DNA from 3 places in the Bacillus pumilus genome. Region 2 is predicted to be linked to each of the others. Evidence: predicted binding sites of a transcription regulator. Region 2 holds the regulator's gene; each other region holds the start of a gene.

Region 1 (7,609 bases), 730 kb from region 2:
ACAGCTTCTGAGCGAGAAACTCCGGGATGTCCATTTACCAGCATTCGGAGAAATGTCGTTTTCCCGCTCCCATTCTTGCCAATGATGGCGACCTTGTCCCCGCCTCTCACTTCCACATTCGCCTGTTTCCAAAGCAATTGATCGCCCGCCTTGCCATCTACATTTTTCACTCGCAAAATGGTACGGCTCGCTACTTCCTTCATTGTATGCTGCGTCATTTGAATGGGCTGAATGTCTTTTACTTTCTCAACCTTTTCTAATTTCTCCATCCTTGTTTCAATCGATTTGGCTGTTTTTTGCAGCTTTTTTTGCTTATTTGCATAGTAGGGCTTTGCAATTTTTGGCCCTGAGGATTTCAGCTTTTGGGATGGCTTTGTAGCTTTGTCGGCTTTTTTCTTTTTCTTTTCTAGCGCATGCTCTAACTGTTTTTTCTTTTGGGTATAAGCTTCGTACGCTTCCACCTGCTGACGATGCGCCAGCTCTTTTTGATGTGCAAATTGCGTGTAGTTGCCTTTGTATTGATTGAGCTGTCCATGATCCAGCTCCCAAATCTCCGTACATACCGCATCTAAAAAAGCACGATCATGTGAAACGACAATGAGGGCTCCTTGATAATTGTTCAGCTTCTCTTCCAGCCACTCAATGTGCTCTGTATCTAAATGAGTCGTTGGTTCATCTGCTAATAAAAGGGCAGAAGGACGGTTTAACGCGCTTTCAATATACGTCTGAGTCATCTCACCACCACTCTGTATGCCATCCGCTTGTTTTAGCTGAGGAAGCAGTGTGCAGGTCGTTGTGGCGGCAAACGTGCCACTGTCTGGTGTCTCTTGCCCCGCGAGCACATGCAATAACGTCGTTTTCCCGCTTCCATTTGCCCCGACAAGTCCAATGCGGTCACTTTGATGGATGGCAAGTTCCTCAATATCAAATAACAATCGATCTTTTCGAAACACCTTTAACTGATTGGCTTTTACTAACATCCAACCCTCTCCTTTCGTATCAGGAGACATGAAAAAGCCTCCCATTCTCAGAATAGGAGGCAAAATGGTGTACAAAAATAAGCGGATCAATTCCAGATGACGTGCCGTTCCTATCTGAACACACACATCCCCCGTATCAATCTTCTCATTCTTTGATTCCCAAGCTGTACCATCCTATTCCGAAGCTAAAAAATGAAAACGCAGCAAACATGGCAAACCAATCGTTTGCTCACTGCCTTCGTTTTTTCATTTTGCTTACAGGTCATAGGATTAGTACTTCATTGCATTGGGTCACCCTTCCGTCGTTTGTTACGTTTACAATAAAAGATTGGTTATTTTTTGTCAAGCTGAAATGGTACAGGTGAGTCCATTCATTTCAGCGTAATAGAAAACCTTTGAAGTCTTGGAAGGACTGGTACCGAAGCAGAGCGAATTCCACTTTCACGCACGTCAGACACCAAATACGAGGGTTTGCCTACACGCTGACAGACTCATGATTGAGTCTGTTTCGTCTGCATCCATTGATCAATCGTCCGCAATGCTTTATCTGTTCCACCTGCTGTTTGGAAGCTTTCTTCAATTTTTTCGATTCCAGCACGGTATGTGTTACTTCCCAGAACAGATTCCACGGTTTCTCTTAGCTGCTTTGCTGTCAGTTGGTCTTTATCAAGTGCACGGGCAGCAGATAGCTCGGTCAGTCTTTGTGCGACCATCGGCTGATCTTTGTCGACCGGAATGACAACCATCGGAACGTGATAATGAATGCCTTCATTGACACTGTTCATTCCGCCATGCGTCACAAACACATCTGTCAGATCAAGCACTTCAAGCTGCGGCACATAAGGCTCGATCAGAAAATGAGAAGGTGCTTCTTTCAAGAGAGACCGATCCACTTTTTCACCTGTTGCGAGCACCACTTTTCCATCAAAGTCGGCAAAGGCATCTATACACATATTAAAAAATGCCTCTGTATCCCCAAGAACGGTGCCCATCGAAATAAAGACGACTTTATCTTGCTCAAGTGCTTCCAGCGGGAAATCATGCTGATCTGCCCTTTTTAGAAAGCTCGGTCCAATGAAAACAAATGAATCGTTCACTGCATCGACAGACGGCTGAAAATACTCACTTGTATACACGATATTCAGTTCTCCGCGATTTTTCATGAATTGCATCAAACGCGTTGGCTGAACGCCAAAACGCTCTTGTATGCTTTCTAACAGATGATCGGCTTTCTCATCTTTTCTGTATAGCGGTGTATCAAAATGCGCCTCTTGCAGCACAAAGGATGGGTTTGAACCGATCCCTGGAATTTGTAAATAATCTCGAACAAGCTCCCCTGCCCCAAACATATCAAAATAGACAAAATCAAATGAATGCTGCTGAGAAAGTATTTCCACCACCTCTAAAATATCAAATGATGTTTGCAGCATGGCATGAAAGAATGGCTGCATGGAATCGAGATTTCCTTCATCCACGTGTAATGTCCGAATATAGTCTGGATGTTTATGTACGTGAGCGCCTAAGCGTTTGATTCGTTCCTCATAATGTACAGTTGTGACCGCATGCACTTCATCTCCACGATCCGCCCAAGCTTTGATGATCCCTAACATAGGATTCACATGCCCTTCAGCGGGAAATGTAATCAATAAAATCTTTGCCACAAGAAATCCCTCCTCATTGTCAATTCTCTTCCATGTTAATCATATACAGCCAGCGGGCTCAACAAATACGCCTGTAAAGGGAAGAAATGAGTCTTATGGCTAGTAATTTTAAGAAGATATCAAAAAAAGACAAAGCCCCCTGTTCAGTGGTTTGTCTTTTTTCTATTATTTTTTGAGCAGCATTTGTTTAAACGCAGCAGACTGTTTTTCAATTGAGATCGGATCAGCATAGATAAATTCATTGATTGAAGTTGAAGAACATTATTCAAACATTAAAATTTTGGGGTCTTTATTGTAACAGTGAACAAGCATAGCATGTAATTGTCCCCTATGATGATAAACATGTGCTAATATCTCTAACAACCATTCATACCTTGTATATGTCACACCCCAATATGAAGTGGTACGAGACAGTAGTTCTGTGTCCGATAATTTCATATAATTATTTTTTAATGAATGAAAATTAGTCATTAAGCCATTTTCTATCGACTTTAAAGTTTTATATGATACATTAGCATAAAAATTTTCCATCTCTTCTTGGGTAGCCTCATTAGCAATACGCCAGTCAGCTTCACAAATGATCGCAATGTGTTCCAGCAACTCTCCGATAGACTGCTTATGAGGTGTTGGTCTTTTTTGTAAATCATCTTCTTCTAATTGACTTACTATTTTTATTAATGTTTTAACAGCTACTTCAATTTGATGTAAAACACTTTCACAATTCATGAGTGCCTCCTTATTAAAGGATTCTGCCCTTTTAGTTGAACAAGCTTTGAGAATATTGTTGATTCAATGATTTTATACTCCAATTATAGATTAACTTTACTTAATTGCTATCATAAAGAAAATTTGTCTTTTTAACAATTTCAATCTGTGCTTTTTGATACAAAATGAACTACTTCACTTAAACGATGATAAATAGTGAAGCTCCTCTCAATTTACTCACACAATAACACTCATAAAAAACAAAAAACCCTTTATTTCAAAGGGTTTTCAGGTTCTTTCACAAATGATCAATCGGATACTATAGACGCGCTCGGAGGGATTCGAACCCCCGGCAGACGTGGTACCGGAAACCACCGCTCTATCCGACTGAGCTACGAGCGCACGATATGTTTTTGAACGTCAGCATATCAAATTATAAGGGAAATGCTGCAAGAAAGCAATAATATTCTGATGACTTCAAAGAAGCCTGCACCGAAAAGATGCAGACATATCAATTTATGCACTTTTAACAGACGCAATAATTTTTCGTTCTATGTTTTCATTTACTTCATCCACTGTTTTGACAAGACAAATGATCCCATCAATAAATGGCCAAATGAAAAATGTCAACCATCCTAGTAGAAGCATGGTCACTGCATAACCTTTTTTTTCATCAAGATAAAAACGATGAATAGCAATAGCTCCAAGGAACCACCACAAAATAAATACAACTAATTTCGACTTTTTTTTGGCTTGAAGTTCGGTTGATACAACAATACGCTGTTGATCAGTCAAACTACTTTTCTCCAAAAGATTATCCACTATTCTTCCTTCTTTCCGACTATATATAATAATAACATAGGTAATATTACCTCATAACAGAAAGTTTTACCATATTTTTTTAAAACTTTTCCATGGTTTAAGAAAAATAAATTTTGGGAAAAATAACATGTGGCTGTCGAATTTTTTGATTGCGTTTTGTTTGACCTTTATTGACCAAAAATGTATCATTGAATTACATACTTACCTAAAAGGTGAAGGAGGAACATTATGAATTTAATACCTACAGTCATTGAACAAACAAATCGTGGGGAAAGAGCTTACGACATTTATTCTCGTCTTTTAAAAGACCGTATTATCATGCTTGGTTCTGCGATCGATGACAATGTTGCCAACTCCATCGTGTCCCAGCTGCTTTTCTTAGAAGCTGAAGATCCAGAAAAAGATATTTCTATCTACATTAACAGCCCTGGCGGTTCAATCACAGCTGGTATGGCCATTTACGATACGATGCAATTTATTAAACCAAAGGTATCAACCATTTGTATTGGTATGGCTGCATCTATGGGTGCGTTCCTGCTTGCTGCTGGTGAAAAAGGTAAGCGTTATGCTCTTCCAAACAGTGAAGTCATGATTCACCAACCACTAGGTGGTGCCCAAGGTCAAGCAACAGAAATTGAAATTGCGGCAAAACGAATCCTTTCTTTACGCGATAAACTGAACCAAGTACTTGCTGAACGCACTGGTCAGCCAATCGAAGTGATTGAGCGCGATACAGATCGTGACAACTTCAAAACAGCGGAAGAAGCACTTCAATACGGACTCATTGACAAAGTCTTGACCCGTAATGCAGAAGAACAAAAATAATATGACAAAACAAACCGTCTGCTCCTCGAACAGACGGTTTTTTGTGGTTGAAATACGCTTTAAGACAGCTCCGTCCATTTCTGCTGAAGAGATGGTGTTTGATAAGAAGCCATCTGCGTGATTAATTCCTCCGGTTCGCTGGAGGCATGTAACAATTGGAGGTGTGATTCATTCGAGAAACCTTCCTGTACACTAAACTTCACCATGTCAATGAGCGGATTGAAATAGTCATTCACTTGATACAAGCCGATTGGCTTTTGGTGAATGCCGATTTGTGCCCAGCATAGCACCTCAAATAATTCTTCATATGTACCAAAGCCGCCTGGCATCGCAATAAATCCATCAGCCAGCTCACTCATTTTCGCTTTTCGTTCATGCATTCCTGTTACCTCGATTAATTCTGTCAGCTCTTGATGTACAACTTCTCCTCTAAAAAGCCCCTTAGGCATAACTCCAATGACTTGCCCGCCATGTCTTAAGACCTCATCTGCAATGGCACCCATCAATCCAATTCGTGAACCGCCGTATACAAGACGGATGTCATGCTCTGCCATATAAGTCCCCAGCTCTACAGCCTTTTCTTTGTACACGTCCTTCACGCCTGGATTCGAACCAGCAAACACACAAATCGTTTTCATCAAAACAGCTCCATCTCTCTCTATGATTTCTTCACCCACTCATTCTACTATAATTGTTTTTAAAAAAACAGCCGCTTCATCTATATATAGTGTAAAATCAAAAGGTGCACACCATATAAGGAGCTGTATAAAGAGAATGCAAACAAATGAGATGGAGAAATGGATCAAGGATTTTTACAAAAAGAGAAATTGGACAGAATACGGACCGTTTATCCGGTTAGGGTTCCTGATGGAAGAAACAGGAGAACTCGCTCGCGCTGTTAGAGCCATCGAGATCGGACGTGACCGGCCTGACGAGCAAAAACAAAAATCATCTGAGTTGAAGAAAGAACTCGTTGAAGAAATGGGAGATGTGTTAGCGAATCTACTTATTTTAGCCGATCTCTATGATGTCACAGTAGAAGAGATTTTCTCCTCTCATCAACAGAAACTCACAAAGCGTTTTTCAGAACTGAAAAGCACGTGACCACATCGTCACGTGCTTTTTTCCACCTTTATAGCTGCTGTGGTGAGATATCATCTGTTCGTTCAAAAAAATACTGTTTTCCAATATGATGGAAAAGACCTGTTCGACGCAAAAGCTCTTTCGGCTGTGATTGAAGTCCGACAATCATCAGCTTACCATTATGATGCTTTAACCGATTGGAGATATTCATCAGCACCGCTTCTGCTGATGTGTCCATATAATTGACTTTATTCATGAGCAGAATGAGGGTTTTCGGCTTTGTCTGAACATGGTCAAGAATCGAATTTTCGAGTGAATCTGTTGTCCCGAAAAACAGCGGCCCTTCAATGGCGTACATACTGATGCCTTGCTGGTCTGTCTGTTTTTCTAAAGCAGCTGCTGTTTCCATCTGGGGAACCGCAACGTTTGGATGAATGCTGGTCGTCTGGCTCATTTTTTTGATGAAAGCGATAAAGGCTAAAATGAGACCTGCGGTGACGCCAATAATCAAATCACCGATGACCGTCAGCAGGAAGGTCACAACAAGTACAAGGGAATCCGCATTTTTCACTTTTACAATATTGATAAACTCTTTTTTCTCACTCATATTCCAAGCCACAAACATTAAAATCGGTGCCATCGCAGCAAGTGGAATCATCGACGCATATGGCGCAAAGAGCATTAAGATGAGCAGCACGACGACGCCATGCACAACACCTGAAATCGGGCTTGCTCCGCCATTTTTGATGTTTGTTGCCGTACGGGCAATCGCCCCAGTCGCCGGTATTCCTCCGAACAGCGGTGCCGCCATATTGGCGATCCCTTGTCCGACAAGCTCCTTGTTGCTATCATGCTTAGAGCCTTTCATATTATCAGCAACCATTGCGGACAAGATCGATTCTACTCCGCCTAAAAGCGCAATGACAATCGCTGGAGGGAGGAGGTAGATCATTTTTTCAATCGTTAATTCAGGAAAAGCAAAGCTTGGCAGCTGACGAGGAATTTCCCCATATGCCGAGCCGATCGTTTCAACTTGTCCTTGGAAAAAGAGAACAGCTAGAAACGTTGAAGCCAATAGACCTAATAGAGCACCAGGTATTTTGGGAATGTATTTTTGTGCCACCAATATCACAATAAGCCCAATAACAGCTGTGATGATGGCAAGACTGTTTGCGGTACCGAGATGGACCACAATTTCTCTCATATTGAGGAAAAAGCTTTCATGCTTTTCAACACCCTTTAATCCGAGGAAATTGGCAATCTGTCCTGAAAAAATAATGACAGCAATGCCAGCAGTAAAGCCGATGATAACCGGACGAGGAATAAATTTCATGAGCTTCCCTAGTTTGAATATCCCGAATAATACAAGCATACACCCTGCCATAAAACCGGCAATGAGTAAGTTTTCGATACCGTATTGGCTGACGATACCAAATAAAATCGGAACAAACGCCCCAGTCGGCCCGCCGATCTGATACTTTGAACCACCAAACAATGAAATCAAAATGCCGGCAACGATGACTGTGTATAATC
Region 2 (7,609 bases):
AGCTTTTGCTACAGCGACAACCGCTTCATCCTGCCCAATTACACGAGAATGGAGTAATTGTTCCATATTCAGAAGCTTATCGGTTTCGGTTTGGGCAATTTTTGAAACAGGCACTCCCGTCCAGCTAGAGACAACCATTGCGATATCATCCACTGATACCTCTGAATTCTCCTGACCTTGCTTTTCTTTCCAAGATTTCTTTGTGACTTCTACTTTTTCACGCAAACGCTGCTCTGTATCGCGAAGAGAAGCTGCTTTTTCAAATTCCTGACTTTGAACAGCCGCATCCTTTTCCTTGCGTACTTCATCTAGCTTTTGCTCTAGTTCTTTTAGGTTAGGCGGTGTTGTGAAAGAACGTAAGCGGACTTTCGACCCTGCCTCATCAATTAAATCAATCGCCTTATCTGGAAGGAAACGATCAGATATATAACGGTCAGATAACTTCACCGCCGCCTCAATCGCTTCATCTGTAATGGACACACGGTGATGTGCCTCATAACGATCTCTAAGTCCTCTTAAAATTTGAATACTTTCATCAACAGATGGCTGATCTACTTGAATTGGCTGGAAACGTCGTTCAAGCGCAGCATCCTTTTCAATATATTTACGGTACTCATCTAACGTTGTCGCCCCAATACATTGAAGCTCTCCACGTGCTAAGGATGGTTTGAGAATATTAGATGCGTCAATCGCACCCTCTGCTCCACCAGCACCAATCAATGTATGAAGCTCATCAATGAAGAGAATGATATTTCCTGCCTGACGAATTTCGTCCATGACTTTTTTCAAGCGATCCTCAAATTCACCACGATATTTCGTTCCCGCTACAACAGTTCCCATATCAAGCGTCATCACTCGTTTATCGCGCAGGATTTCAGGCACTTCATTATGAATAATTTGCTGTGCCAGACCTTCAGCAATGGCTGTTTTACCAACACCAGGCTCACCAATCAGCACAGGGTTATTCTTTGTTCTTCTGCTTAGAACCTCGATGACACGCTGAATTTCTTTGCTTCGTCCAATGACAGGGTCCAGACTGTCTTCTTTCGCAATAGCTGTTAAATCTCTTGCCAAGCTATCTAATGTTGGTGTATTTGCATTGCTGTTAGAGCCAGCGGCAGATGCACCTGTTTCATTGCTGCCAAGCAGCTGCAGGACTTGCTGACGTGCTTTATTTAAGCTCACTCCGAGGTTATTTAACACGCGGGCAGCTACACCCTCTCCCTCGCGAATAAGACCTAATAGAATATGTTCTGTCCCTACATAGGAATGACCTAGCTTTCTTGCTTCATCCATTGAAAGCTCAGTGACCTTCTTCGCTCTAGGCGTATAATGAGGAATAGCTTGAGACACCTCTTGCCCTCTTCCAATCAAGCTTTCGACTTCTTTTTGGATTTTATCTGAAACAAGGCCCAGTGCTTCTAACGCTTTTGCGGCGATGCCCTCACCCTCACGAACTAGACCAAGTAAAATGTGTTCAGTACCAATGTTCTTATGGCCTAGGCGAATGGCTTCTTCTTGTGCAAGTGCTAATACCTTTTGAGCTCTTTCAGTGAATCTTCCAAACATCATATCGTTTCATCCTCCTGTCCATTCCTATGCATTTCTAAACGCAGCCTTTCTCTAATAATCGCTGCTCGTTTTATATCTCGTTCATTTGGCTCCAGAGCTCCTCCTGAATATTGTTGAAGAAAGCCAGGCTGTGTCAAAATCATGAGTTCATTCAGTATATTACTTGAAAGCCCCTTAATGATACCTAAATCAATTCCAAGGCGCACATCTGACAAACACTTTGCTGTTTCCTTTGATTCAATCATACGACAATTGGACAAAATCCCTAACGAACGGTACACTCTGTCCTCAAGTTCAATTTTAGATGTTTGATATAACGCTTTTCGTGCAGATCGCTCTTGTTCAATGAGCTGAGCGGTCACACTATTTAAATCATCTACAATGTCTTCTTCTGATTGACCAAGTGTCATTTGATTTGAAATTTGAAAGATGTTCCCTATTGCTTCGCTGCCTTCACCATAAATTCCTCTGACTACAAGACCTAATTGATTAATCGCCGGAATAATCCGATTCATTTGTCTTGTGAGGGCTAAAGCTGGTAAATGCATCATGACCGAAGCCCTAATACCTGTACCTACATTGGTTGGACAGCTCGTTAAGTATCCTCGCTTTTCAGAAAACGCATAATCCACTTGCTCTTCAATCCAGTCATCTATCTGGTTAGCCGCTTTCAGTGCATTGGCTAGTTGGAATCCTGGAAATAAGCATTGGATCCGAATATGGTCTTCTTCATTCAGCATCACACTGATTTCTTCATTTTCAGAAAGCAAACAACCGCCAAATCTTGATTCTGCTAAGTTTGGGCTAATCAAATGCTTTTCAACAAGTACCCTCTTTGCTAAAGGCTGTGTTTCATTCATTCGAATTAGAACAAAGTTTCCGATGTCCTTCACTTCCTGGCTAGCAAACTTTTGCTCGAATTGCTGGAGAACAGCTTCAGCCTCTTCCTGAGAAAACTGAGTTGGGAAACGAACATGCTCTAGATTGCGCGCTAGCCTGATTCGACTGCTTAGAACAATGTCACTTTCTGGTCCTTTTTGTTTCATCCATTGACTTAAAGCGTCTTGAATAAAATGCTGGAGCGACATGTTGTTAATCTCCCTCCCTCTGCTGAGATTGCTCATGCTCTAATGCACGAATTTGATCTCGAACTTCCGCTGCTTTTTCAAACTCTTCTTGTTCAATTAACTGCTTTAGCTCTTGCTGCATCAACTCAAGTTTCCGGCGCACATGAAGACTACCGGCAATCCGTTTAGGCACTTTTCCATGATGGACTGTATTTCCACTATGGACTTTCCGTAAAACAGGGTTTAGATACTGATCAAATGAACGATAGCATTCTGCACAGCCAAAACGGCCTGTTTTTCTGAATTGTTGAAAGGTTAAGCCACATTTAGGACATTGATCCACTTCTCTCGCTTCTTGAAAAATGGATGATCCCTTATTCGCACTTGTGGTAAAGCTAGGATCAATATTCAGTAAGCCTGATAATAGGTTGTGAATCGAGAAACCTTGGTTTCCACTCATAGCATATGAATCACTGTTTTCTTTTGCACATTGTTCACATATGTGCATTTCCTGTTTTTCTCCATTTATAACTTTCGTAAAGTGAAAAGTGGCTGGTCTCTCATTGCATTCTTGACAAATCAATCTTTTCACCCGCTTTACTTTAATTTCAAAGCATTTAACATCGCTTTCATCATCCGAGCCCGCAATTCATCCCGTTCAGGTAAATCAATGTGCAAAACAGAACGGTCCATGACACTGATCATCATCTTTGCTTCTCTTTCAGATAAAATGTTATTTTCGACAAGACGCATGATGATATGATCAGAGGCAGCCTGTGATAAACGATGATATATTTGGGAAATAATATTGTTCAATAAGTCGACTTCATCATTCATTTTGACTTTAATGATGCGGATATAGCCACCGCCGCCACGCTTACTTTCAACGATATAGCCTCTCTCGCTCGTAAAGCGTGTATTGATAACATAGTTAATTTGTGAAGGTACGCATTGAAACTTATCTGCAATTTCATTGCGCTTAATTTCTAATATTTCTCGACCATTCTGATCCAAGACTTCTTTCAAATACTGCTCGATGATATCAGAAATATTTTGTGCCACTCCGCCTCCTCCTCCATTGACTTTGACTATATTTGACTTTAATCTTACTATAAATTTTTTCGGTCGATTTTTCAAGATAATCGCTCAACTAAGAATATTATTTCCACATTTATATGGTGTCAAACCTCTCAAAAACACAAAAAAGACCAGTTCCGTATGGAACTGATCCTTATACAAGCTTGGCGGCGTCCTACTCTCACAGGGGGAGACCCCCAACTACCATCGGCGCTGAAGAGCTTAACTTCCGTGTTCGGTATGGGAACGGGTGTGACCTCTTCGCTATCGCCACCAAACCTGATGGAGAGAATGTTCTCTCAAAACTAGATAACAATGTTCAAGCTTCACATTAGAATATAGGTTAAGTCCTCGATCTATTAGTATCTGTCAGCTCCACGTGTCACCACGCTTCCACCTCAGACCTATCAACCTGATCATCTTTCAGGGATCTTACTTCCTTGCGGAATGGGAAATCTCATCTTGAGGGGGGCTTCATGCTTAGATGCTTTCAGCACTTATCCCGTCCGCACATAGCTACCCAGCGATGCCCTTGGCAGAACAACTGGTACACCAGCGGTGCGTCCATCCCGGTCCTCTCGTACTAAGGACAGCTCCTCTCAAATTTCCTGCGCCCGCGACGGATAGGGACCGAACTGTCTCACGACGTTCTGAACCCAGCTCGCGTACCGCTTTAATGGGCGAACAGCCCAACCCTTGGGACCGACTACAGCCCCAGGATGCGATGAGCCGACATCGAGGTGCCAAACCTCCCCGTCGATGTGGACTCTTGGGGGAGATAAGCCTGTTATCCCCGGGGTAGCTTTTATCCGTTGAGCGATGGCCCTTCCATGCGGAACCACCGGATCACTAAGCCCGACTTTCGTCCCTGCTCGACTTGTAGGTCTCGCAGTCAAGCTCCCTTGTGCCTTTACACTCTGCGAATGATTTCCAACCATTCTGAGGGAACCTTTGGGCGCCTCCGTTACATTTTAGGAGGCGACCGCCCCAGTCAAACTGCCCACCTGACACTGTCTCCCTGCCCGATAAGGGCAGCGGGTTAGAAGGTCAATACAGCCAGGGTAGTATCCCACCGATGCCTCCACCGAAGCTAGCGCTCCGGTTTCCAAGGCTCCTACCTATCCTGTACAAGCTGTACCAACATTCAATATCAGGCTGCAGTAAAGCTCCACGGGGTCTTTCCGTCCTGTCGCGGGTAACCTGCATCTTCACAGGTACTATAATTTCACCGAGTCTCTCGTTGAGACAGTGCCCAGATCGTTGCGCCTTTCGTGCGGGTCGGAACTTACCCGACAAGGAATTTCGCTACCTTAGGACCGTTATAGTTACGGCCGCCGTTTACTGGGGCTTCAATTCGCACCTTCGCTTACGCTAAGCGCTCCTCTTAACCTTCCAGCACCGGGCAGGCGTCAGCCCCTATACTTCGCCTTACGGCTTCGCAGAGACCTGTGTTTTTGCTAAACAGTCGCCTGGGCCTATTCACTGCGGCTTCTCGGGGCTTTAACACCCTAAGAAGCACCCCTTCTCCCGAAGTTACGGGGTCATTTTGCCGAGTTCCTTAACGAGAGTTCTCTCGATCACCTTAGGATTCTCTCCTCGCCTACCTGTGTCGGTTTGCGGTACGGGCACCTCTCACCTCGCTAGAGGCTTTTCTTGGCAGTGTGGAATCAGGAACTTCGCTACTAAATTTCGCTCGCCATCACAGCTCAGCCTTCACGGGAAACGGATTTGCCTATTTCCCAGCCTAACTGCTTGGACGCGGATATCCAATACCGCGCTTACCCTATCCTCCTGCGTCCCCCCATTGCTCAAATGGTGAGGAGGTGGTACAGGAATATCAACCTGTTGTCCATCGCCTACGCCTTTCGGCCTCGGCTTAGGTCCCGACTAACCCTGAGCGGACGAGCCTTCCTCAGGAAACCTTAGGCATTCGGTGGACGGGATTCTCACCCGTCTTTCGCTACTCATACCGGCATTCTCACTTCTAAGCGCTCCACCAGTCCTTCCGGTCTGACTTCACAGCACTTAGAACGCTCTCCTACCACTGTTCGTAAGAACAGTCCGCAGCTTCGGTGATACGTTTAGCCCCGGTACATTTTCGGCGCAGAGTCACTCGACCAGTGAGCTATTACGCACTCTTTAAATGGTGGCTGCTTCTAAGCCAACATCCTGGTTGTCTAAGCAACTCCACATCCTTTTCCACTTAACGTATACTTTGGGACCTTAGCTGGCGGTCTGGGCTGTTTCCCTTTCGACTACGGATCTTATCACTCGCAGTCTGACTCCCAAGGATAAGTCATCGGCATTCGGAGTTTGACTGAATTCGGTAACCCGGTAGGGGCCCCTAGTCCAATCAGTGCTCTACCTCCGAGACTCTTACCTTGAGGCTAGCCCTAAAGCTATTTCGGAGAGAACCAGCTATCTCCAGGTTCGATTGGCATTTCACCCCTACCCACACCTCATCCCCGCACTTTTCAACGTGCGTGGGTTCGGGCCTCCATTCAGTGTTACCTGAACTTCACCCTGGACATGGGTAGATCACCTGGTTTCGGGTCTACGACCACGTACTCATGCGCCCTATTCAGACTCGCTTTCGCTGCGGCTCCGCATCTTCTGCTTAACCTTGCACGGGATCGTAACTCGCCGGTTCATTCTACAAAAGGCACGCCATCACCCTTTAACGGGCTCTGACTACTTGTAGGCACACGGTTTCAGGATCTATTTCACTCCCCTTCCGGGGTGCTTTTCACCTTTCCCTCACGGTACTGGTTCACTATCGGTCACTAGGGAGTATTTAGCCTTGGGAGATGGTCCTCCCGGATTCCGACGGAATTTCACGTGTTCCGCCGTACTCAGGATCCACTCTGGAGAGAACAACATTTCAGTTACAGGGCTGTTACCTTCTTTGGCGGGCCTTTCCAGACCTCTTCGCTTATATCGTTCCTTTGTAACTCCGTATAGAGTGTCCTACAACCCCAAGAGGCAAGCCTCTTGGTTTGGGCTGTTCCCGTTTCGCTCGCCGCTACTCAGGGAATCGCATTTGCTTTCTCTTCCTCCGGGTACTTAGATGTTTCAGTTCCCCGGGTATGCCTTCTCATACTCTATGTATTCAAGTATGGATACTACTCCATTACGAGCAGTGGGTTTCCCCATTCGGAAATCTCCGGATCAAAGCTTGCTTACAGCTCCCCGAAGCATATCGGTGTTCGTCCCGTCCTTCATCGGCTCCTAGTGCCAAGGCATCCACCGTGCGCCCTTTCTAACTTAACCATTTCTTACTTTAGAAAGAATCACTATGTGTGATGAACTTTGCATTGCATTCAATGTGAATGTATTACTTATTGTTATCTAGTTTTCAAAGAACAATCCTGTCTCGCTAGAGACATGTCTTGAAGGAATGATCCTTCAAAACTAAACAAGACGAAAACGCACGCTGCTCCATATATCCTTAGAAAGGAGGTGATCCAGCCGCACCTTCCGATACGGCTACCTTGTTACGACTTCACCCCAATCATCTGCCCCACCTTCGGCGGCTGGCTCCATAAAGGTTACCTCACCGACTTCGGGTGTTGCAAACTCTCGTGGTGTGACGGGCGGTGTGTACAAGGCCCGGGAACGTATTCACCGCGGCATGCTGATCCGCGATTACTAGCGATTCCAGCTTCACGCAGTCGAGTTGCAGACTGCGATCCGAACTGAGAACAGATTTATGGGATTGGCTAAACCTTGCGGTCTCGCAGCCCTTTGTTCTGTCCATTGTAGCACGTGTGTAGCCCAGGTCATAAGGGGCATGATGATTTGACGTCATCCCCACCTTCCTCCGGTTTGTCACCGGCAGTCACCTTAGAGTGCCCAACTAAATGCTGGCAACTAAGATCAAGGGTTGCGCTCGT
Region 3 (7,609 bases), 1.2 Mb from region 2:
TTTTTGTTCAATCACTTTTGGAGATTGACCTTCAAGAACAGAAAGGATCCCTTCGATCATAATTAGACGAAGTTTTACTTCTTCCTTTGATTTACGCTTTAGCTTGTTGGCAAATGGATGCCATAACACATACCCAGTAAAAATCCCAAGCAGTGTGGCAACGAAGGCTGCACTGATTGCATGTCCAAGTGCTTCAATATCTCCCATGTTAGCAAGTGCAGCAATAAGTCCGACAACGGCGCCAAGTACACCAAGCGTCGGAGCGTATGTACCGGCTTGTGTAAAGATTAATGCGCCTGACTGATGTCTTTCAGACATGGCGTCAACTTCCTCTGTTAAGACGTCGCGAATAAATTCTGCACTTTGACCGTCAACCGCCATGCTTAAGCCGTTCTTAAGGAAATCGTCATCTACTTCCTCAATGCTAGCTTCTAATGCTAAAAGACCTTCACGACGCGCAATTTGTGCCCAGTTTGAAAAAAGAGGGATCATTTCTTGAATCGTTGGTAGCTTGTTGTCTTTGAAAATTTTGCCGAACAATTTTGGTGTTTTCTTAATTTCACTAGATGGGAATGCGATGACAACAGCTGCAATCGTCCCAACCACAATGATCAATATAGCCGCTGGGTTGATAAGAGCGGTTAGACTTACACCTTTCAGAACCATACCGACACTCAGTGCAATAAATGCTAAAATAATACCTATTAACGATGTTTTGTCCATTATCTCACCAAATCCTTTAACTATCTTTTTCTATAGTTAATATCGGTGTCTTCTAGAAGGGTTTTAGTCTGAATATCAAATTAAGGCAGTTTCTGTGAAGAATTTTTGACGAAAGCGCTTTCTATTACCTTAAAAAAGAAACTCCCTCTGATATAAAGGGAGTTTCTTTTTAATTTCTTTGAGCGGTTTCAATTAAAAGCAGCTCTTTTAATTTTTCCTCATACATGATTTTGACAAGATCATAGCTCCAATTCATCATGTGATCCACCTCTTTTTCTTTTATCTTAAAGGAATAGAGGCGGGGGAGCGTCGGCGTGCGGATGGAACTTAGACACCGCAACATGATGGAGTTATAGATCCTTCTTAAGATGTACTTATCCTTTTTTTACAACAATTTCGTTATCTTCAACTTCTACAGTAAATCCTGAAAGCTGTTCTTCTTCAAGCAATATTTCCGTCATTTGATCTTCAACATGCTCTTGAATGGTTCTTCGCAGTGGACGAGCACCAAATGCAGGATGGTATCCAAGTTCTGCAATTTTTTCTTTCGCTTCTTTTGTCACATGGACTGTTAAATTTTGCTCTTTTAATTGTTCTGATAGCTCATTGAGCAAAAGATCCACAATCTTCACTAAATCATCTCGATCTAATGAATCAAACTGAATGATGCTGTCAAAACGGTTCAAGAATTCTGGCTTGAAATAGGCGCTGAGTGAATCAATGAGTGATTGCTCCTCAATTGCTTCTTCCTGATCAGACTGGAAGCCGACTTTGACCGTTTTATCTGTGCTGCCTGCGTTACTTGTCATGATAATGACCGTATCTTTAAAGCTGACGGTTCTACCTTGGCTATCTGTTAATCGGCCATCTTCCATGATTTGAAGGAACATGTGCTGCACATCAGGGTGTGCTTTTTCGATTTCATCCAGCAAAATGATGCTGTATGGTTTTCTGCGTACTTTTTCCGTCAGTTGACCCGCTTCATCATGTCCAACATAACCAGGAGGAGAACCGATGAGCTTAGATACTGAGTGTTTCTCCATGTACTCACTCATATCTAAACGGATGATCGCATCTCTCGAACCAAATAATTCTTCAGCTAGTGTTTTTGATAATTCGGTTTTCCCGACACCTGTTGGTCCAACGAATAGGAAGGAGCCAGTTGGTCTATGTTTCGATTTTAAGCCGGCTCTGCTTCTCTTCACAGCTTTCGCTACCTTTTCAACCGCATGTTCCTGACCGATCACTCGTGCTTTTAAGCGGACGTCAATTTCTTTCATTTTGGTTTGTTCGTCTGCTTGCAGTTTGCCGACAGGGATGCCTGTTTTTTGTTCCACAATGGCTTGAATGTCTTCTGCTGTGACGACATGTTCTTTGTCATTTGTTTTGTTTTGAAGTCTAGCTTCAATGGCCTCTTCTTCATCTCGAAGCTTCGCTGCTTTTTCGTATTGTTCTTCTTTTAAAGCGGCTTGTTTTTCAGTAGCAATTTCTCTCAGACGATTTGTTAGTTCATCTTCACTTGCTGCATCAATGGAGAGGTTCGCTTTTGAACCTGCTTCATCCATTAAATCAATGGCTTTATCCGGTAGATGACGGTCTTGAATATACCGGGAAGATAATTGAACACACGCTTGAATGGCTTCGTCTGAATAGGTGACGCCATGGTAGCTTTCGTACTTATCTTGAATGCCTTTTAAAATTTCGATCGCTTCAGCTTGTGTTGGCTCATCTACAATGACGGGCTGGAAGCGTCGTTCAAGTGCGGCATCTTTTTCAATTTGACGATATTCTTTTAATGTCGTCGCACCTACTAGCTGGAGCTCGCCTCGTGCAAGAGCTGGTTTTAAGATGTTTCCAGCATCCATTGACCCTTCGGCAGATCCAGCGCCTACAAGAAGATGGATTTCATCTACAAATAAGATAATATTTTTACGGCTTTGCAGTTCTTTGATTAACTGCTTCATTCTTTCCTCAAATTGACCACGTATCCCTGTATTCGCTACAAGGGAGGAGACATCTAATAAATAGATTTGTTTGTTCTTTAATTTATTTGGTACATCGCCACTTGCAATTTTCAATGCAAGTCCTTCAGCGATCGCTGTTTTCCCAACACCTGGTTCACCAATGAGGACAGGATTGTTTTTATTTCTTCTATTTAAAATCTCAATGACTCTTGCGACTTCTTCATCACGGCCGATGACTGGATCAATTAAACCAGCATTTGCGCCATCTGTTAAATTGCGGCCAAGTTCATCAAGTAAGCCTTTTTGCTTTGGCTGCTCTACGTTTTGCGTATGTCCTGCTTGCTCTTGCCCAGAGAAGAATGAGCTTCCTCCGAACAATTGAGGTCCCATTTTCATTTTTGATTGCTCCATCAAAGAGGTGTAGCAGTCTTCACATAAAACCATTTGGCTCCGGGATGAATTCACTTGCATATTCAGGCGAATAGTTGCTTCATTTACTTGACAATGTTGACAACGCATTTGCCATGACCTCCTTATGATAAAAGTTTGACTTTATTTGACCAATGAATGTTAAAGAAAATGGTCTGTTGTTTGACCATCTTTGACTATAGTATACTCTGACCTATTTTGACTTTCAACTGTTTTGCTCAAAGGCGGGTGAAAATCCTTTTTTGCATTTAATCATGGTTTGTCCTTCTTTTCAAGGAACTTGTCTCATAGGATAAAAAAAGACAATCGAAAGTGATGGGTGCGGAGGGGTCACATGAAACGTTCAAATGAATCCGCTTTTCAGCTTGCCTTTGTATATGTAGGAACAGTGGTTGGAGCTGGGTTTGCGACAGGAAAAGAAATCGTAGAATTTTTTGTTCGTTTTGGCTGGATTGGATTATTCGGAATCTTGATTAGCGGCGCTGTTTTTACTGGACTTGGGGCAAAAATGATGCTCATTTCTAAACGAATTGAAGCAGAGTCTTATCAAGATATGAACGGTTTTCTATTTGGCGCAGCTGCAAGCAGGTATATTAATGTCGTCATGTTTTTTATTTTATTAGGCGTCACTTCAGTGATGATTTCTGGCGCAGGTGCTATATTTGAAGAGCAACTTGGCATATCGAAGGAATATGGGATCTTTTTGACGATCATTCTGAGCGTGATTGTGCTTTTGAAAGGATCAAAAGGATTATTTGGTGTCAATGTTCTCGTCGTCCCAATGCTTATTTTCTTTTCATTGATCGTGTTTCTTGATTCATTCGTTTTTAGCAGTAGTGAAAGTTATGTTCTTGCGCTGCAAATGGGTGCGGGAGAGTGGATTTTATCAGCTATCTCATATGGTGCTTTTAATTTGGCACTTTCTCAAGCAGTGTTAGTGCCCGTCGCAAATGAAATGACCTCTGAAGCGGTGATTAAAAAGGGAGCTGTGCTTGGGGGCGTCATGCTGACAATTATTTTATTTGTATGCTTTTTATCTCTTTCTTCATTAGATATGCTGGAGGCGTTTGATATTCCAATGGCTCAGGTCGTGTATCAAGTAGCAAATTCCATTCACCTCATTTATTTATTTGTGATCTTCGGCGAAGTCTTTACATCCGTCATAGGCAATTTATATGGACTTGAGAGACAAGTGAGGGCGTATATACGAATGAACAGTGTCTTGACAATATCCCTTATTCTCTTATGCTGCTATGTGATTAGTAAAATTGGTTACGGTACATTGATATCAACAGTTTATCCTATTTTTGGCTATGTGAGCATCTTTTTTATCCTCTTTCTTTTTCTAAAAAAAGTGCCTGCATCACATGATAAGTAAAGAAAGGATAGCCTGCATGGAAAATATGTGGTACACTATCCTCTGTGAAAATTGAACAAAAATCCGTGTAAACGGGAGAGGTTCTAGCAAAACCCTCTATAAAAAACTAAGGACTTGCCGTATCCTTGGATGTGGCATTTTTTATTTTTTATGGCTGGGACACCTCGTACACATGTAAAGGTGTCTTTTCTTTTGAGAAAAATAGGGGTTTTCATGAGCCTTTCAGATGCAGCTTTGTACGAGTGTATAGATCTGCAAAAGGAGGAGAACAGAAGATGAAAAATGAAAAAGCAGTCGTTGTCTTTAGCGGGGGACAAGACAGTACGACATGTTTATTATGGGCACTTCAACAATTCGAAGAGGTAGAAACCGTGACCTTTCATTATAATCAGCGTCATCAAGAAGAAATTGATGTCGCCAAAAGAATTGCTGACAAGTTAGGTGTGAAGAACCATCTATTAGATATGTCTCTTTTGAATCAGCTGGCACCAAATGCTTTAACAAGAGATGACATTGACATTGAGGAAAAAGAAGGAGAGCTGCCTTCCACATTTGTACCAGGAAGAAACTTAGTGTTCTTATCCTTCGCTTCTATTCTTGCGTATCAGATCGGTGCAAGACATATTATCACAGGTGTATGTGAAACAGACTTTAGCGGCTATCCAGATTGCCGTGACGAGTTTGTAAAGTCTTGTAATGTCACAGTGAATTTGGCGATGGAAAAACCATTTGTCATCCATACACCACTCATGTGGCTCAATAAAGCAGAAACATGGAAGCTAGCAGACGAGCTGAATGCATTAGATTTTGTGAAAAATGAAACGCTCACTTGCTATAATGGCATCATGTCTGATGGCTGCGGGGAATGTCCTGCGTGTAAGCTTCGGAAAAAGGGCTATGACACTTATATGGAAATGAAGGAGGCAAAATAAATGCTTTCTCAAATCTATCCACAAACGAATCATCCATACTCATTTGAATTGAACAAGGATATGCATATATCAGCTGCCCATTTCATCCCAAGAGAGGATGCAGGTGCTTGCAGCCGTGTACATGGTCACACGTACACCATCAATATAACCATTGCTGGAGATGACCTAGATGAATCGGGTTTCCTTGTCAATTTTAGTACACTGAAAAAACTTATTCATGGACAGTATGATCACACGCTACTCAATGATCATGAGGAATTCTCATCAACCGATCCATACGCGATGCCTACTACAGAGGTTGTGGCAAAGACAGTGCATGACAAAGTCGCAGCATATTTATCGACTTTAGCAAATAAACCAGTATGTGTTCAGGTCTTTGTTAGGGAGACACCAACAAGCTACTGCATTTACCGGCCGAAACGAGTTGAACACAATGGCTAAAGCAATTCCTGTATTAGAAATCTTTGGTCCGACCATTCAAGGAGAAGGGATGGTCATTGGACAAAAAACCATGTTTGTCAGAACGGCTGGCTGTGACTACTCTTGCAGCTGGTGTGATTCCGCCTTTACTTGGAATGGATCAGCAAAGCATGACATTCAGTGGCTTCACGCAGAGGACATTGTCAAGGAATTAAAAAGAATAGGTGGACAGGCTTTTTCTCATGTCACCATTTCAGGGGGAAACCCTGCGCTTTTAAAACAAATGGAATCACTTATTGATTTGCTACACGAAGAAGGAATTGATACAGCGCTTGAAACACAAGGGACAATGTATCAGGACTGGTTTTTGAAAATTGATGATTTAACGATTTCTCCGAAGCCGCCAAGCTCAAATATGAAAACAGATTTCACGAAACTCACGCGTATTATAGATGAGCTGAAAAACGGAAATAGATTGCAGCATGCAAGCCTGAAGGTCGTGATTTTTGACGATCATGATCTAGCCTATGCAAAGGATGTTCATGCGAAATATCCAGAGCTTCCTTTTTATTTGCAGGTAGGAAATGATGACACGACAACAGGTGATGATGCGTACTTATTGACGCACTTATTAAAGAAGTATGAAGCGCTTGTCGATCAAGTAGCGCAAGACCCAGACTTAAATCGCGTAAGAGTGCTGCCGCAGCTGCACACATTATTATGGGGCAATAAACGAGGCGTATAGAAAGGAAGAGACGACATGACGACAAGAAAACCAGAAGAATTAGAAGGTGTCACTTTACTAGGAAATCAAGGAACCAATTATTTGTTTGATTATGCACCACAAGTGCTTGAAACATTTCCAAATAAACATACAAATAGAGATTATTTTGTGAAATTCAACTGCCCAGAATTTACGTCACTTTGTCCGCAAACAGGTCAGCCGGATTTTGCGACAGTTTATATCAGCTATATCCCAAATGAAATCATGGTTGAAAGTAAATCATTAAAATTGTATTTGTTCAGCTTCCGTAACCACGGTGATTTTCATGAGGATTGTATGAATATTATTATGAATGATCTCATTGAATTGATGGACCCAAGATACATTGAAGTATGGGGCAAATTTACACCAAGAGGCGGTATTTCAATTGACCCGTACACGAACTACGGAAAACCTGGTACCAAATATGAAGAAATGGCTTCATATCGCATGATGAATCATGATATGTATCCTGAAACGATTGATAATCGCTAATAAAGGAAAAGACATGCCTAATGACATGTCTTTTTTTATGGGTTTGAATGGGATGAATTAGATTGAAGTGATAAAAAAAGAGAAGAGTCATGTCGCTCTCCTCATAAAAATGGGAATAGAACTTGCTAGGACGGCTGGGGGCTACCAGCTCGTAAAATTATTATACATGACAGAACGTATGTTTGTAAAGGGGAATTGTGTTTTTTGCTTATCTTATTTGCTTTAAGATAAAATAGAGGCAATGAACGACTAATGGAGGCGTTTGAGTTGGTAAACAAAGAAGAAAAGACAGAGAAGCTGCTGAGGGAGCTAAAAGAAGAACTTCAAATGCTCGAACATCAAAACAAAGAACGATATAAATGGAGTGCCTCTACATTGCTTGGAGTGATTGCACTTTTGATTGATAAAGGCGTTATCACCCCAGAGGAGGTTGACATGTACAAAACGAAAGCGGAAATGCAAACCTTTCATACGCAAAAAGACTGACACTAGTACAGGTAAAATA

What was found. The regulator CtsR, encoded in region 2, represses protease genes until heat stress. The targets are predictions, from matches to a motif close to ATGGTCAATAAAGGTCAAACA.
Region 1: a site for CtsR is predicted at 4,326-4,346, ahead of clpP (ATP-dependent Clp endopeptidase proteolytic subunit ClpP). Genes of this name have one in related genera too.
Region 3: a site for CtsR is predicted at 3,276-3,296, ahead of CKW02_RS06660 (ATP-dependent Clp protease ATP-binding subunit). Genes of this name have one in related genera too.

What each region holds. Positions count from the first base shown of each region.
Region 1 is NZ_LT906438.1:3,228,054-3,235,662, forward strand. It holds gene abc-f (ribosomal protection-like ABC-F family protein) at 1-980, opposite strand, end outside; gene CKW02_RS16940 (macrolide family glycosyltransferase) at 1,472-2,641, opposite strand; gene CKW02_RS16945 (DinB family protein) at 2,903-3,367, opposite strand; tRNA gene CKW02_RS16950 (tRNA-Arg) at 3,673-3,748, opposite strand; gene CKW02_RS16955 (TM2 domain-containing protein) at 3,863-4,168, opposite strand; gene clpP (ATP-dependent Clp endopeptidase proteolytic subunit ClpP) at 4,397-4,993, shown strand; gene CKW02_RS16965 (LOG family protein) at 5,053-5,631, opposite strand; gene CKW02_RS16970 (MazG nucleotide pyrophosphohydrolase domain-containing protein) at 5,768-6,097, shown strand; gene CKW02_RS16975 (SulP family inorganic anion transporter) at 6,126-7,609, opposite strand, start outside.
Region 2 is NZ_LT906438.1:100,649-108,257, reverse strand. It holds gene clpC (ATP-dependent protease ATP-binding subunit ClpC) at 1-1,572, opposite strand, end outside; gene CKW02_RS00580 (protein-arginine kinase McsB) at 1,569-2,660, opposite strand; gene CKW02_RS00575 (protein-arginine kinase activator protein McsA) at 2,665-3,222, opposite strand; gene CKW02_RS00570 (CtsR family transcriptional regulator) at 3,237-3,701, opposite strand; rRNA gene rrf (5S ribosomal RNA) at 3,879-3,994, opposite strand; rRNA gene CKW02_RS00560 (23S ribosomal RNA) at 4,056-6,986, opposite strand; rRNA gene CKW02_RS00555 (16S ribosomal RNA) at 7,169-7,609, opposite strand, start outside.
Region 3 is NZ_LT906438.1:1,326,510-1,334,118, forward strand. It holds gene motA (flagellar motor stator protein MotA) at 1-723, opposite strand, end outside; gene CKW02_RS06660 (ATP-dependent Clp protease ATP-binding subunit) at 1,098-3,206, opposite strand; gene CKW02_RS06665 (YkvI family membrane protein) at 3,451-4,494, shown strand; PreQ1 riboswitch class I at 4,566-4,610, shown strand; gene queC (7-cyano-7-deazaguanine synthase QueC) at 4,770-5,426, shown strand; gene queD (6-carboxytetrahydropterin synthase QueD) at 5,427-5,867, shown strand; gene queE (7-carboxy-7-deazaguanine synthase QueE) at 5,860-6,591, shown strand; gene queF (preQ(1) synthase) at 6,607-7,104, shown strand; gene CKW02_RS06695 (hypothetical protein) at 7,372-7,590, shown strand.